2 regions of the Streptomyces amakusaensis genome follow, and region 2 is predicted to be linked to the other one. Evidence: riboswitches for the same ligand, from Rfam matches in the RefSeq annotation. Region 2 holds a riboswitch; the other holds the start of a gene.
What was found. Region 2 has a riboswitch for S-adenosylmethionine ahead of thrC (threonine synthase). Riboswitches for the same ligand answer to the same signal wherever they lie in the genome.

Region 1 (7,154 bases), on a different contig from region 2:
TCTCGATGCTGTCCACGGTGGCGTTCATCGCCGCCTTCGTGGCCTTCCCCGTCGACAAGCTCGTCTACATCTGGCCCTTCGGCCGGGTGAGCGCGCTGAACTTCTCGCTGGGCTGGACGCTCGGCGGGGCCCTCTTCTTCATCGGGGCGGGCGCGGTCCACTGGGCCCGCACCCTGATGTCCGACGAGGAGGTCGCGGACGAGCGGCACCCCATCGAGGCCTCGCCCGAGGTCAAGGCCAAGGTTCTGGCCGACTTCGCGGCGGGCAACGAGGAGTCCGGCTTCGGCCGTCGCAAGCTGATCCGGAACACGATGTTCGGCGCGATGGCGCTGGTCCCGCTCACCGGAGTGGTCCTTCTGCGCGACCTCGGTCCGCTGCCGGAGCGCAAGCTCCGGGTGACGCTCTGGGCCAAGGGCAAGCAGCTCATCAACATGAACACGCATGAGCCGCTGCGTCCCGAGGACATCACCGTCGGCTCGCTCGTCTTCGCCATGCCCGAGGGCCTGAAGGACGACAGCCACGACTTCCAGAAAGAGATCGGCAAGGCCGCCCTGATGATCGTCCGGATCCGTCCGGACGACATCAAGGACAAGCGAGAGCTCGAGTGGTCCCACGAGGGCATCGTGGCCTTCTCCAAGATCTGCACCCATGTCGGCTGCCCGATCAGCCTCTACGAGCAGCAGACCCACCACGTGCTCTGCCCGTGTCATCAGTCCACCTTCGACCTCTCCGACGGAGCCCGGGTCATCTTCGGCCCCGCCGGTCACCCCCTTCCGCAGCTGCGGATCGGTGTGAACGCGGAGGGCAACCTCGAAGCGCTCGGCGACTTCGACGAGCCTGTCGGTGCGTCCTTCTGGGAGCGCGGATGAGTACTGCAACTGAGACCAAGCGCCCCGAGCGCAAAGCACCCGCCGGTGAGCGGGTCGCCGACTGGGCGGACGGCCGGCTGGGGATCTACTCCCTGGCCAAGGCCAACATGCGCAAGATCTTCCCGGACCACTGGTCCTTCATGCTCGGTGAGATCTGCCTCTACAGCTTCGTGATCATCATCCTCACGGGTGTGTATCTGACGCTGTTCTTCACCCCGTCGATGAACGAGATCGTCTACCACGGCAGCTACGTCCCCATGCAGGGCGTACGCATGTCCGAGGCCTACGCCTCGACGCTGGAGATCAGCTTCGACGTCCGCGGCGGTCTGCTCATCCGGCAGATGCACCACTGGGCCGCGCTGATCTTCGTCGCCGCGATGATGGTCCACATGATGCGCGTCTTCTTCACGGGCGCCTTCCGCAAGCCGCGCGAGGTCAACTGGCTCTTCGGCTTCCTGCTGCTCTTCCTGGGCATGTTCACCGGTTTCACCGGTTACTCGCTCCCGGACGACCTGCTCTCGGGCACCGGCGTCCGCTTCATGCAGGGCGCGATCCTGGCCGTGCCAGTCGTGGGCACGTACATCTCGATGTTCCTGTTCGGCGGGGAGTTCCCAGGTCACGACTTTGTGTCCCGGTTCTATTCGATCCACATCCTGCTGTTGCCGGGCATCATGCTCGGACTGTTGGTGGGCCATCTGATCCTGGTCGTCTACCACAAGCACACGCAGTACGCGGGTCCCGGCCGTACCGAGAAGAACGTCGTCGGCATGCCGCTGCTGCCGGTCTACATGGCCAAGGCGGGAGGCTTCTTCTTCCTGGTCTTCGGCATCATCGCGGTGGTCTCCGCCGTCGCCACGCTGAACCCGATCTGGGCACTCGGCCCCTACCGGGTCGACCAGGTCTCCACCGGCGCGCAACCCGACTGGTACATGGGCTTCGCCGAGGGTCTGATCCGTGTGATGCCAGGCTGGGAGATCAACGCCTTCGGCTACACACTCGCCCTGGGCGTACTCATCCCGCTGATCGCCTTCCCGCTGGTGCTGGGCGCGATCGGGGTCTACCCCTTCATCGAGTCCTGGATCACCGGGGACAAGCGCGAGCACCACATCCTGGACCGCCCGCGCAACGCCCCGACGCGTACGGCCTTCGGTGTGGCCTGGCTGACCGCGTACTTCATCATGTTGATCGGCGGTGGCAACGACATCGTCGCCACGCACTTCAACCTGTCGATCAACGCGATCACCTGGTTCGTCCGGATCTTCTTCTTCGCCGGACCGGTCATCGCCTTCATCGTCACGAAGCGCATCTGCCTCGGGCTCCAGCGCCGCGACAGGGACAAGGTGCTGCACGGACGCGAGTCCGGCATCATCAAGCGACTGCCGCACGGTGAGTTCGTCGAGGTCCACGAGCCGCTCAGCCAGGGTGAGCTGTACCGCCTCACCGCGCACGAGCAGTACAAGCCGATCGAGATCGGCCCGACCGTGGACAAGAACGGCGTGGAGCGGAAGGTCTCGCTCGTCAAGAAGACGCAGGCCAAGCTCAGCCAGAGCTTCTACGGCGAGGGGAACCAGATTCCCAAGCCCACCGCCGAGGAGTACAAGGAGATCACCAGTGGCCACGGCCACCACTGATCGCCTGATCTGATCGTTACGATCGCCACAGCCAAGAGCCCCGTCCAGGCAATGGACGGGGCTCTTGGCCGTCCCCGGGGCTGGATAGGGTGGAGACCTACCCCTTATCCCCAGATGGACCCTGGAGCGGACCATGAACGTTGTGACCCCGGCAGGCGGCGACAGCGTGGCGGACCTCTCCTGGCCCCTCGTGCTGAACTCCCTCCTCGACCAGCACGACCAGAGCGCGGACGCCACCGCCTGGGCGATGCACCAGATCCTCAGCGGCGCGGCCACCGACGCGCAGATCGCCGGGTTCGCGGTGGCGCTGCGCGCCAAGGGCGAGACCGTCGCGGAGATCTCCGGCCTGGTCCGGACGATGTACGAGCACGCGCGGCTCATCGAGGTGCCGGGCCCCAGCGTCGACATCGTCGGCACCGGCGGCGACGGCGCGAAGACGGTCAACATCTCCACGATGTCCGCGATCGTCGTCGCGGGGACCGGTACGAAGGTCGTCAAGCACGGCAACCGGGCGGCGTCCAGCGCCTCGGGGGCCTCGGACGTCCTGGAGAAGCTCGGCGTCAATCTGGAGCTGACCCCCCAGCGGGTCGCCGAGGTCGCGGAGGAGGCGGGCATCACCTTCTGCTTCGCGGTCAAGTTCCACCCGGCGCTCCGCCATGTGGCGGCGGCCCGCAAGGAGCTGGGCATCCGCACCACCTTCAACTTCCTCGGCCCGCTGACCAACCCGGCCCGGGTGAAGGCCCAGGCCACCGGTGTCGCGGACGCCCGGATGGCACCCATCCTCGCTGGCGTGCTCGCCGAGCGCGGATCCTCCGCGCTGGTGTTCCGGGGCGACGACGGGCTGGACGAGCTGACGACGACGGCGACGTCCCGGGTCTGGGTGGTACGGGACGGCTCGGTGCGGGAGCAGTCCTTCGACCCGAGGGACATCGGGATCCCGCTGGTCCCGGTGGAGGCCCTGCGGGGCGCGGACGCCTCGTACAACGCGGAGGTGGCCCGCCGCCTCCTCGCCGGGGAGAGGGGGCCGGTCCGTGACGCGGTCCTGCTCAACTCGGCGGCGGCGCTGGTGGCCCTGGCGCCCTCGGACGCCTCGCTGGAGGACCAGCTCGCGGCGGCGGTCACCCGCGCCGCCCACTCCATCGACTCCGGCGCCGCCGCCGCCGCCCTCGACCGCTGGGTCGCCGCCACCAGCGCCTGACGCCTTCCCGCGCGCCCAGGGCCCCCGCCGGCTTCCCAAGCCCGCGGGGGCCTCTCCGTGTGCGGACCGTCTTGGGATGCGGAACGGTCTTGCGCTGTCGCGTTCCGCTGGCATACGGTTCCGGCAGGTCATGAGCGACAGCGACTACGGCCCCGGCCCGCTGTCCGGCAACCCTCCGTCCGTGGCGGGGTGCCCCGGGTGAAGACCAGGCCGTAGGCAGCGAGGTCTGCGGCAAGCGCGGACCCCTGCACGCCCTGGGGTCCTGGTCCTCAAGGGAGCAGTCTCGTGAGCAAGCGAATGCGATAGGGCTGTACGCCCCTTCTTCAGCACACCCTCCACGCGCGGCCTCCGCCGCGCTCCCCGAGGTAATCCCCGGCACGCCGCACGGCGATTCCGCACATCCGCGGCCGGGTCCAAGAAGCCATTCCGCCTGTCCTGCCGGGAGATATCGCCATGTCCGCACGCCCGAACACCGCCGTCGACACCACCGTGAGCACCCCCCTCGCCGTCCTCGGCCGCGATGTGACGGTCCCCCTCGTCACCGGCGGCGAAGTCACCTACGCCGCCCTGGACTACGCGGCCAGCGCCCCCGCCCTCCAGCGCGTCTGGGACGACGTCGCCGCGTACGCGCCCTACTACGGCAGCGTCCACCGGGGCGCGGGCTACCTCTCCCAGCTCTCCACCGACCTCTTCGAGAACAGCCGCCGCACCGTCGCCGAGTTCCTCGACTGCCGCGAGGGCGACCAGCTGGTCTTCACCCGCTCCACCACCGACTCGCTGAACCTGCTGGCCGCGGCGCTCCCCGCCGGCTGCCAGGTCTTCGTCTTCGAGACCGAGCACCACGCCTCCCTGCTCCCCTGGCGCGACGCCGAGGTCACCTACCTCAACGCCCCCCGCACCCCGGCCGAGGCCGTCACCACCCTGGAGCGCGCCCTCGCCGACCGCGACCCCTACGGCCCCGCCCTGGTCTGTGTGACGGGCGCGTCCAATGTGACCGGCGAGCTGTGGCCCGTACGGGAACTCGCCGCCGCCGCGCACGCCCACGGCGCGCGCATCGTCCTGGACGCCGCCCAGCTCGCCCCCCACCACCCGCTCTCCGTCCGCGAACTCGACGTCGACTGGGTCGCGTTCTCCGGACACAAGCTCTACGCGCCCTTCGGCTCGGGCGTGCTGGCCGGCCGCGCCGACTGGCTCCAGGAGGCGGACCCCTACCTCGCCGGCGGCGGCGCGTCCCGCAAGGTCGCGCGCCGCGCCGACGGCGGTGTCGAGGTCGAGTGGCACTCCACCGCCGCCCGCCACGAGGCCGGTTCGCCCAATGTCATCGGCGTCTACGCCATAGCCTCCGCCTGCAAGGCCCTGACCGAGGCCGGTTTCGACGAGCTCGTCGCCCGTGAGCAGCGGCTGGTCGGCCTGGTCCGCTCCGGTCTCGCCGAGGTCCCCGAGGTCAGGGTGCTCTCGCTCTTCGGCGACGACGCCCCCAGGGTCGGCGTGATCTCCTTCGTGGTGGAGGGCTGGAACAGCTCCCACTTCGCCGCCGCGCTCTCCGCCGAGTACGGCATCGGCGTCCGCGACGGACTCTTCTGCGCCCACCCCCTGGTCCGCACCCTGCTCGGCAGCGACCCGCAGGACCCGGGGGAGTGCGGCGCGCCGGAGAGCGAGCCGGGCGAGCGCTCGCTCAACGCGATCCGGGTCAGCTTCGGCGCGGGCACCCCCGAGGAGCACGTCGAGCGCTTCGTCCGCGCCGTCAAGGAACTCGTCGCCCAGGGCGCGCGGTGGAACTACCGCACCGAGGACGGCCGGTGCGTCCCGGACACCGCCTCCGCGTGAACCGGTAGCCGGGTCCCGATCAGAATCATCCGCAGGGCACGCTCGGTCGCGTCGGTGAGGAACTCCCCACCGCGCCCGAGCGCCTCCGTGAGCGAGACCGGCGCGGGCAGGATCGAGCTGTACGCGTCCACCCCCGAGGAGCGCACCAGATGCGCGCCCTCCCCGATGGTGCCCGCCAGCGCCAGCACCTCGCGCCCGTAGAGCTTGGCGCGCCTGGCCACCTCGGCCGGCACCTTGCCGCGCGGGGTCTGGTGGTCGAGCGCGCCCTCGGCGGTCAGCACCAGATCGGCGCGGGCCAGCCGGGCGTCCAGGTCCAGATGGTCCAGGAGGACGTCGAAGCGCGGCAGCAGCGCGGCGCCGAGCGCCGCGAGCCCCGCGCCCAGACCGCCGGAGGCCCCGGTGCCGGGCCCGTCGTACAGATCGGTGCGGACCGCCAGATCCCGGGTGAGCACGGCCGCCCACCGCTCCAGGCCCGCCGCGAGCAGCTCGACCTGCGCGGGCGTCGCCCCCTTCTGCGGCCCGAAGACCCTCGCCACCCCGCGCTCGCCGCACAGCACGTTGAACGGGTTGCAGGCGACCCGGATCTCGGTCCGCGCCAGCCGGGGATCGAGCCCGGAGGCGTCGATGCGCGCCAGCCGGACCAGCTCCCGGCCGCCGCGCGGCAGCTCCCGGCCGCTCTGGTCGAGCAGCCGCGCGCCGAGCGCCTGGAGCGCCCCGGCCCCGCCGTCCGAGGTGCCGGAGTCGCCGCAGCCGACGAGGATCCGCCGGACGCCGGTGTCGAGCGCGGCCGAGATCAGCTCGCCCACGCCATAGGTCGTCGTCGCGCCGGGATCGCGCAGCTCACGCGGTACGAGGGAGAGGCCGGCGACCGCCGCCATCTCCACCACCGCGGTCTCCTCCCGGTCGCCCAGGAGCGCGAAGTGGGTGTCGATCGGCTCGCCCGTCGGCCCGGTGGCCCGCAGCCGCACCAGCCGTCCGCCGGACGCGGAGGCCAGCGCCTGCGCCGTGCCCTCGCCGCCGTCGACGAGCGGGATCAGATCGATCTCGGCGTCGGGCACCACCCTGCGTACGCCCTCGGCGATGGCCTCGGCGGCCGACTGCGCGGAGAGGGACTCCTTGAAACCGCTGGGGGCGATCGCGAATCGGGTCAGCATCGTATGAACTCCTGACAGAGGGTTGAACAGAGGGTTGAGGTTCGGGGGCGGCCGTCAGCGGAGCGGTACGCCGATCAGCGGCCAGACGGCGACCGCGAACAGCAGCACCAGCGCCGCGGTCATCGGGGCCAGCACGGCGGAGAGCCGGAGCAGATCGCGCGGGGTGTACGTGGGGGTCCCGGGGATCTCGGCGAAGAGGGTGACCGGCTTCGCGGAGGCGGGCAGGGTGTGGCAGAAGCCCGCGGCGGCGGTGGAGGCGAGGGCGGCGGCGACCGGGTTGACCCCCGCGCCGACGGCCGCGGCTACCACCAGCGGCACCAGGACCGAGGATCTCGCCGACCGTGACTGGAGCACCAGGTGCGCCATGGTGGAGACACCCACCACCACCGTGAGGAACAGCCACGGCGGCAGATCCAGCGGCACCCCGCCGACCAGCCACTTCGCGGCCCCGGAGTCGGCGAGCGCCACACCCATC
Region 2 (7,154 bases):
TGCGGAGGGAGGCTCTGCGGATGTGCGCCGGAACGCGTCGACCGCGGCTGAATGTATCTGCCCAACTGCCCTCTGCAACAGGTCAATCGGACGAGAAATCCGGGCACGGCGGATCGATGAATTAGCCTGAATTCACAAGGTTGTGGGGCAAGTCGGGCCCGACAAAGAAGACTTAAGCGGCAAATCAATCGCGCACATTGGCTGCTTCTTATCGCGCGGGGGCGCATTCTCGTATGCCGAGAAGCGCGGCCGGCCGCGGGACATTCCCCAACTGTAGCGCCTTCAATCCTGCGGAATTGCCCCCTCCGTTTATTTCGACGGAGAGGGCAACCGGTGTGGCGCGGGGAGGGTCCGGGAAGAACCCCGGAGGGCGGGAGGGGACCCGGGGATCAGCCTCCGGCGACCGCGGGAATGATCGAGATTCCGGCGCCGTCCGGCGTCACGGTGTCGAGACCCTGTTCAAAGCGGACGTCGTCGTCATTGACGTACACATTCACGAACCGGCGCAGCTTGCCGGTCTCGTCCAGGACGCGCGCGGCGATGCCCGAGTGATTGCGCTCCAGGTCCGCGATCACCTCGGAGAGGGTGGTGCCCTCGGCCGCCACCTCGGCCTGGCCGCCGGTGTAGGTGCGCAGAATGGTGGGGATTCGTACGTTGACGCTCATTTTCAGCTCTCCCAGGGGTTTCAGTGGGCCAGGCCGGCGTCGCGGAACGCGTCCAGGCTGGGGCGGATGGTCGCGGTGGGGCCGCTGGTCGGGGCGACCGCGTCCAGGGTCTTGAGACCGTCGCCGGTGTTGAGGACGACCGTGGTCAGCGTCGGGTCGAGCAGACCGGCCTCGATCAGCTTCCGGGTCACGCCCACGGTCACCCCGCCGGCGGTCTCCGCGAAGATGCCCTCGGTGCGGGCCAGCAGCTTGATCGAGTCCACGATCTCCGCGTCGGTGACGTCCTCGACCGCTCCGCCGGTGCGGCGGGCGATGTCCAGGACGTACGGCCCGTCCGCCGGGTTGCCGATCGCCAGCGACTTGGCGATGGTGTCCGGCTTCACCGGGCGCACCACGTCGTGTCCGGCCTTGAAGGCCGCCGAGACCGGCGAGCAGCCCTCGGCCTGGGCCCCGAAGATCTTGTACGGGCGGTCCTCGACCAGGCCCAGCTTGATCAGCTCCTGGAGCCCCTTGTCGATCTTGGTGAGCTGGGAGCCGGAGGCGATCGGGATCACGATCTGATCGGGCAGCCGCCAGCCGAGCTGCTCGCAGATCTCGTACGCGAGCGTCTTGGAACCCTCGCCGTAGTACGGGCGGAGGTTGACGTTGACGAAGCCCCAGCCCTCGCCGAGCGGGTCGCCGATCAGCTCGGAGCAGAAACGATTCACATCGTCGTAGTTGCCCTCGATGCCGACCAGCTCGCCGCCGTAGACCGCGGCCATGACGACCTTGCCCTGCTCCAGGTCGTGCGGGATGAACACGCAGGAGCGGAAGCCCGCCCGCGCGGCGGCAGCGCCGACCGCGCCGGCCAGATTGCCGGTGGAGGAGCAGGAGAGGGTGGTGAAGCCGAAGGCGCGGGCGGCCTCGACGGCGATCGCGACGACCCGGTCCTTGAAGGAGTGGGTCGGGTTGCCGGAGTCGTCCTTGACGAACAGGCCGCCGGTGACGCCCAGTTCACGGGCGAGGTTGTCGGCCTTGACCAGCTTGGTGAAACCGGGGTTCAGATTCGGCTTGCCGGCCACGTCCGCGGGGACGGGCAGCAGCGGGGCGTAGCGCCAGATGTTCTCCGGGCCGGCCTCGATCCGGGCGCGCAGCGCCTCGGGGCCCTCGGCGGGGAGGTCGTAGGCGACTTCCAGGGGGCCGAAACAGGAGGAACAGGCGAAGATCGGGCCCAGTTCGAAACGCTCACCGCACTCGCGACACGACAGCGCTGCGGCCGGTCCGAGATCGACAGGGGTGACGGGGGTGGTTGCGACGGTCTGCACAGCCATGGAGGGAGGCCCTTTCTCCTCATCTTTCCCATGGCGAGGCTCGCCATGAGACGGATTTGGCACCTTCCCGAGCCGGGAGCCTCATGCGCTGAACAGCGACTGAGACCGGCTGGAGGGTTGCCGGGGCTTCAACGGGCCGTATCCCTCTGCCCCTCTGGATGAGCGGTATTCGATTGTGTAACGCGGGAACGACCCCGACATGCGACGGGCGTCCGCGTTGTTCAAGACTGTAACCGAAGGCATGGACGGTTGAGATAGTCGTCCGCACCGCGAGATGCGTCACAGGGCTGCTGTGGGGAGTGGGTACACGTGCTCGATGAAGTGGAGCACTGGCTGACCGGGCGGACCTGGAAGGCCGCCGACCGGCCGCTGCACCGGCTGCTGGCGGCCAAGCGGGCGTCCTCGGCGACGGTCAGCGTCGTGCTGCCCGCGCTCAACGAGGAGGCGACCGTCGGGGACATCGTCACCGTGATCCGCCGGGAGCTGATGGAGACCGCCCCGCTCGTCGATGAACTGGTGGTGATCGACTCCGGCTCCACCGACCGCACCGCCGCGATCGCCGCCGCCGCCGGGGCGCGGGTGGTGCACCGGGACGCGATCCTGCCCCGGCTGCCGGCGCTGCCCGGCAAGGGCGAGGTGCTGTGGCGGTCGCTGATGGTGACCGGCGGTGACATCGTGTGCTTCGTCGACGCCGACCTTCGGGACTTCTCCGCCGACTTCGTCTCCGGGATCGTCGGGCCGCTGCTCACCGACCCGGGGATCGACTTCGTCAAGGCGATGTACGACCGCCCGCTGGACGACGCCCCGGGGCAGGGCGGGCGGGTCACCGAGCTGGTGGCCCGCCCGCTGCTCAATCTGCACTGGCCCCGGCTGGCCGGTTTCGTCCAGCCGCTGGGCGGCGAGTACGCGGCCCGCCGCTCCCTGCTGGAGTCGCTGCCCTTCCCGGTCGGGTACGGGGTCGAGCTGGGCCTCCTGGTCGACGCCCTGCGCGCGGTGGGCCTGGACGCCCTCGCCCAGGTCGACGTCGGCTCCCGCAAACACCGCCACCAGGACGCCCGGGCGCTCGGCCGGATGGCCGCGGCGATCTACCGCACCGCCCAGCTCAGACTGGAGCGCGGCCAGCTGGTGCGGCCGTCGCTGACCCAGTTCGAGCGCGGCGCGGACGGCTTTGTCCCGCGCACCCACCCGGTGGACACCGAGGAGCGGCCCCCGATGCGGGAGATCCGCGAGTACGCGGCGCGTCGGGCGGCCTGAGCCCCGCCCGCCGGTCGAACATCGTATGTATGAACTTCGCCCGTCATGTCCTGATGTCGGCCGAGCGGCTCTGGCTGCTCGGCGGACTCGTCCTCAGCCTCGCCGCCGTCGCGGCCGTCGCCCTCGCCGCCGGGCGGGGCCGCCGGGGCGGCCGTGCCGAATGAGCCGAGTGCCCGGGGCGAGTGAGCCGACCGGAGGCGTACGCACGTTTGAGGCCCCACCCGGCGGGCTAGGTTTCGCGACATGGTCTCCGAGCCCCCCGCAACACCGGTCCGCGCCCAGATCCTCGTAGCGTCGAACCGGGGTCCGATCTCCTACGCCCTCGGCGAGGACGGAGCGCTCGACGCCCGGCGCGGCGGCGGCGGGATGGTCTCCGGGCTCTCCGCCGCCGGCTCCGGCGCGGACTCCCTCTGGGTCTGCTCCGCCCTCGGCGAGGGCGACCGCGAGGCACTGCGGCGCGGTGTCGGCGAACCGGGCGTGCTGATGCTCGACATCGACCCGGACATCCACTCCGCCGCGTACAACGACATCGCCAACTCCGTCCTCTGGTTTGTCCACCATCTGCTGTACCAGACCCCGCTGGAACCCGTCTTCGACGCGGACTTCCGCCGCCGGTGGAGCGCGTACGAGAGCTACAACCGCGCCTTCGCCCAGGCCCTGGCCGACCACGCCGGCGACGGGGCCGCGGTCCTCGTCCAGGACTACCATCTGGCGCTCGTCCCCGGCCTGCTCCGCGAGCTGCGCCCCGATCTGCGGATCGGACACTTCTCGCACACCCCCTGGGCCCCCGCCGACTACTTCCGGCTGCTCCCCGACGACATCGCCGAACAGCTGCTGCGCGGCCTCCTCGGCGCGGACCGCACCTGCTTCCTCACCCGCCGCTGGGCCGACGCCTTCACCGACTGCGCCGTGCGGGTGCTGGGCGAGGACGCCCTCACCGGCCGCCGGATCGGGGTCCACGGGCTCGGCGCGGACGCCGGCTTCCTCAAGGAGCGCTCGCACCGGCCGGACGTGGCCGAGCGGATGACCGCCCTCCGCGAGCAGATCGGCCCCGGCCGCCGCACCGTGGTCCGGGTCGACCGCACCGAGCTGTCCAAGAACATCGTGCGCGGCCTCCTCGCGTACCGGCAGCTGCTCGACACCCGCCCCGAGTGGCGCGAGCGCGTCGTCCACCTCGCCCTCGCCTACCCCTCCCGTCAGGATCTGGCGGTCTACCGCGAGTACACGGCCGAGGTGCGCCGGGTCGCCGACGAGATCAACGAGAAGTACGGCACCGACGGCTGGACGCCGGTCGTCCTCCATGTGAAGGACGACTTCGCCCGCTCGCTCGCCGCCTACCGGCTGGCCGACGTCGCCCTGGTCAACCCGATCAGGGACGGGATGAACCTGGTCGCCAAGGAGATCCCGGTCGTCTCCGACGAGGGGTGCGCGCTGGTGCTCTCCCGCGAGGCGGGGGCGTACGAGGAACTCGCGGCGGACGCGCTCACGGTCAACCCGTACGACATCACCGGCACCGCCGACGCGCTGCACCAAGCGCTGAGCATGCCGGCGGACGAACGGCTCCGCCGCACCGAACGGCTCGCCGCCGCGGCGACCGCGCTGCCGCCGCAGCGCTGGTTCCTGGACCAGCTGGAGGCCCTGCGCGCGCTCTGAAGGTTTTACGGCAGCCGGGAGGCGAGAGCGGCGAGGAACTCCACCACCGCCGACGGGCCGGGGAGCAGCAGATCGGCCCGCTCGGCGAGTTCGGTGACCTCCGTGCTGCCGCTGCACACCAGCAGCCCCGGCACCCCTTCCGCGCGGAGCTTCTCCACCGCGGCGTAGGCGGGCAGATCGCCGAGGTCGTCGCCCGCGTAGAGCACGGCCCCGGCCCCCGTCCCCCGGGCGTACGCGGCGAGGGCGACGCCCTTGTCCATCCCCGGCGGGCGCAGCTCCAGCACCATCCGCCCCGGCTCCAGCACCAGACCGTGCCGGGCGGCGAGCGCGGCGAGCGGGCCGCGCAGCGCCTCGAAGGCGGCCCCCGGATCGCTCGCGCGACGGGTGTGGACCGCGACCGCCCGGCCCTTCTCCTCGACCCATACGCCCGTCACACCGGCGAATCCTTCGAGGAGGCCGGGGAGTTCGGCGCGGACGGCCGCGACGCCGGGATGCGCCTCGGGGGCGTCCACGGTGTCGCTGACGGCGTCCCACCGCTCGGCCCCGTAGTGGCCGAGCACCACCAGCCGCTCCAGACCCGGCACCCCCGAGAAGCCGCCGTACCGGACCGCGACCTCGGCGGGCCGGCCGGTGACCACGGCCACCGACGCGACCTTCGGCGCGAGCCGCGCCAGCGCGGGCACCGCGCCGGGATGGGCGCGGGCCCGCTCCGGGTCGGGGACGATCTCGGCGAGGGTGCCGTCGAAGTCCAGCGCGATCACCGCCTCGCGCGGCCGGGCGAGAATCGCGGCGAGCCCGTCCCGGCCCGCGGGCGTCGAAGGGGCCGGCAGGGGATGCGCGTGCGGGGAGCTGCCCATGGCCCCGAGCCTATCGGCGCTCGCGTCTCTCGTCCCTGACCCGGCGCAGCCGGTTCACGGTGACCGGATCGTGCTCCAGCGCGCGCCGGTCGTCGAGCAGCGCGTTGAGCAGCTGGTAGTAGCGGACCGGGGAGATCCCGAGCCGCTCCCTGATGGCGCGTTCCTTCGCGCCGGGCCCGGGCCAGGAGCGCTGCTCCATGGCCAGCACGGCCCGCTCCCGCTCGGAGAGCGGCTCGGTGTCGGTCATGCCCCCAATTTAGGCGGTCGCTCCCGTTCGCTCACTCCCGTTCCTTCTCCTCCTCCAGGGCCGCGTTCTGGGCGATCTTGTCCAGCACCTTGGCCGGGGAGCCGCCGGGGGCCACCGCCTTGCCGATGTTCCGCTTGATGTCGTCGCTGACCAGGGCCCAGGAGGTCTTGTCGACCGGGGGCAGCTGCGCGCTGGGCAGCTCCTGGAGGAACTCCCGCAGATTCTTGTGCCGGGGGTTCAGCTCCATCGCCTCGGAGGCGGAGACGGTCACCGGCAGCAGATCGTTCTGGGACGCGAAGGCGAGGACGTTCTCGTCGGTGAAGAGGAAGTTCAGGAAGGTGCCTATCTCGTCCTTGTTGCCGTTCTCCTTGAAGCCCATGATCCAGTCGGCGACGCCGAGCGGGGCCTTCGGCTTTCCGTCCCGGCCGGGCACCGGGACCTTGCCCAGCTCGATGCCGGCCTTCTCCGCCTGCCTCATCAGCGAGGGATGGCCGTTGAGCATCCCCACCTCGCCCCGGGTGAAGGCCGCGTACGCCGCCTTGCGGTTCAGCTCGCCGGGGGTGCCGGGGCCGGTGAGGCCGGGTGCGACCAGGTTGGACTTGACCCAGTCCAGGGTGGCGGTGTTCTCGTCGGTGTCGATGGAGTACGAGCCGCCCGGGTCGACATAGCCGTTGCCGTCGCCGCCGAGCAGCCACATCATCGTCTCGATCTGGGCCTCCTCGGGCCCCAGCGGCAGCGCGAACGGATAGTCGACGTCCGTCTCCGACTTGAGCAGCTCGGCCGCCTCGCGCAGCTCCTCCCAGGTCTCGGGAGCCTTCGCCACACCGGCCTGCTCGAAGAGTTCCTTGTTGTAGAAGAGCAGCCGGGTGGAGGCCGCGAACGGCAGCCCGTACTGCACCCGGCGCTGCTCGCCCGCCTGTACGAGGGGGCCGAGGAAGTTGGCCTGCACGGGTACGGAGAGCAGCTGGTCGGCGGTGTACAGCTTGTCGGCCGCCGCGTAGTCGGCGTACGCGCCGATCTGGGCCATGTCGGGGGCCTCGCCCTCCTTGACCAGCTCGGCGACCTTGCGGTCCACATCGGTCCAGGGCTCGATCTGCACCTCGACGTCGATGTGGGAGTTCTCCGCCTCGAATTTCTCGACGAGCCCCGCCCAGTACGTCTTGCTGCT

Region 1: linked by a shared signal. The riboswitch ahead of ABD371_RS10510 (aminotransferase class V-fold PLP-dependent enzyme) and the one ahead of thrC (threonine synthase) in region 2 are both predicted to bind S-adenosylmethionine.

The regions. Positions count from the first base shown of each region.
Region 1 is NZ_BAAASB010000005.1:123,587-130,740, forward strand. It holds gene qcrA (cytochrome bc1 complex Rieske iron-sulfur subunit) at 1-869, shown strand, start outside; gene qcrB (cytochrome bc1 complex cytochrome b subunit) at 866-2,500, shown strand; gene trpD (anthranilate phosphoribosyltransferase) at 2,634-3,698, shown strand; SAM riboswitch class IV at 3,825-3,942, shown strand; gene ABD371_RS10510 (aminotransferase class V-fold PLP-dependent enzyme) at 4,152-5,525, shown strand; gene ABD371_RS10515 (glycerate kinase family protein) at 5,477-6,679, opposite strand; gene ABD371_RS10520 (SLC13 family permease) at 6,734-7,154, opposite strand, start outside.
Region 2 is NZ_BAAASB010000001.1:574,431-581,584, reverse strand. It holds gene ABD371_RS02450 (MoaD/ThiS family protein) at 390-665, opposite strand; gene thrC (threonine synthase) at 686-1,975, opposite strand; SAM riboswitch class I at 1,992-2,140, opposite strand; gene ABD371_RS02440 (glucosyl-3-phosphoglycerate synthase) at 2,285-3,229, shown strand; gene ABD371_RS02435 (hypothetical protein) at 3,259-3,393, shown strand; gene ABD371_RS02430 (alpha,alpha-trehalose-phosphate synthase (UDP-forming)) at 3,473-4,882, shown strand; gene otsB (trehalose-phosphatase) at 4,888-5,739, opposite strand; gene ABD371_RS02420 (DUF3263 domain-containing protein) at 5,750-5,986, opposite strand; gene ABD371_RS02415 (extracellular solute-binding protein) at 6,018-7,154, opposite strand, start outside.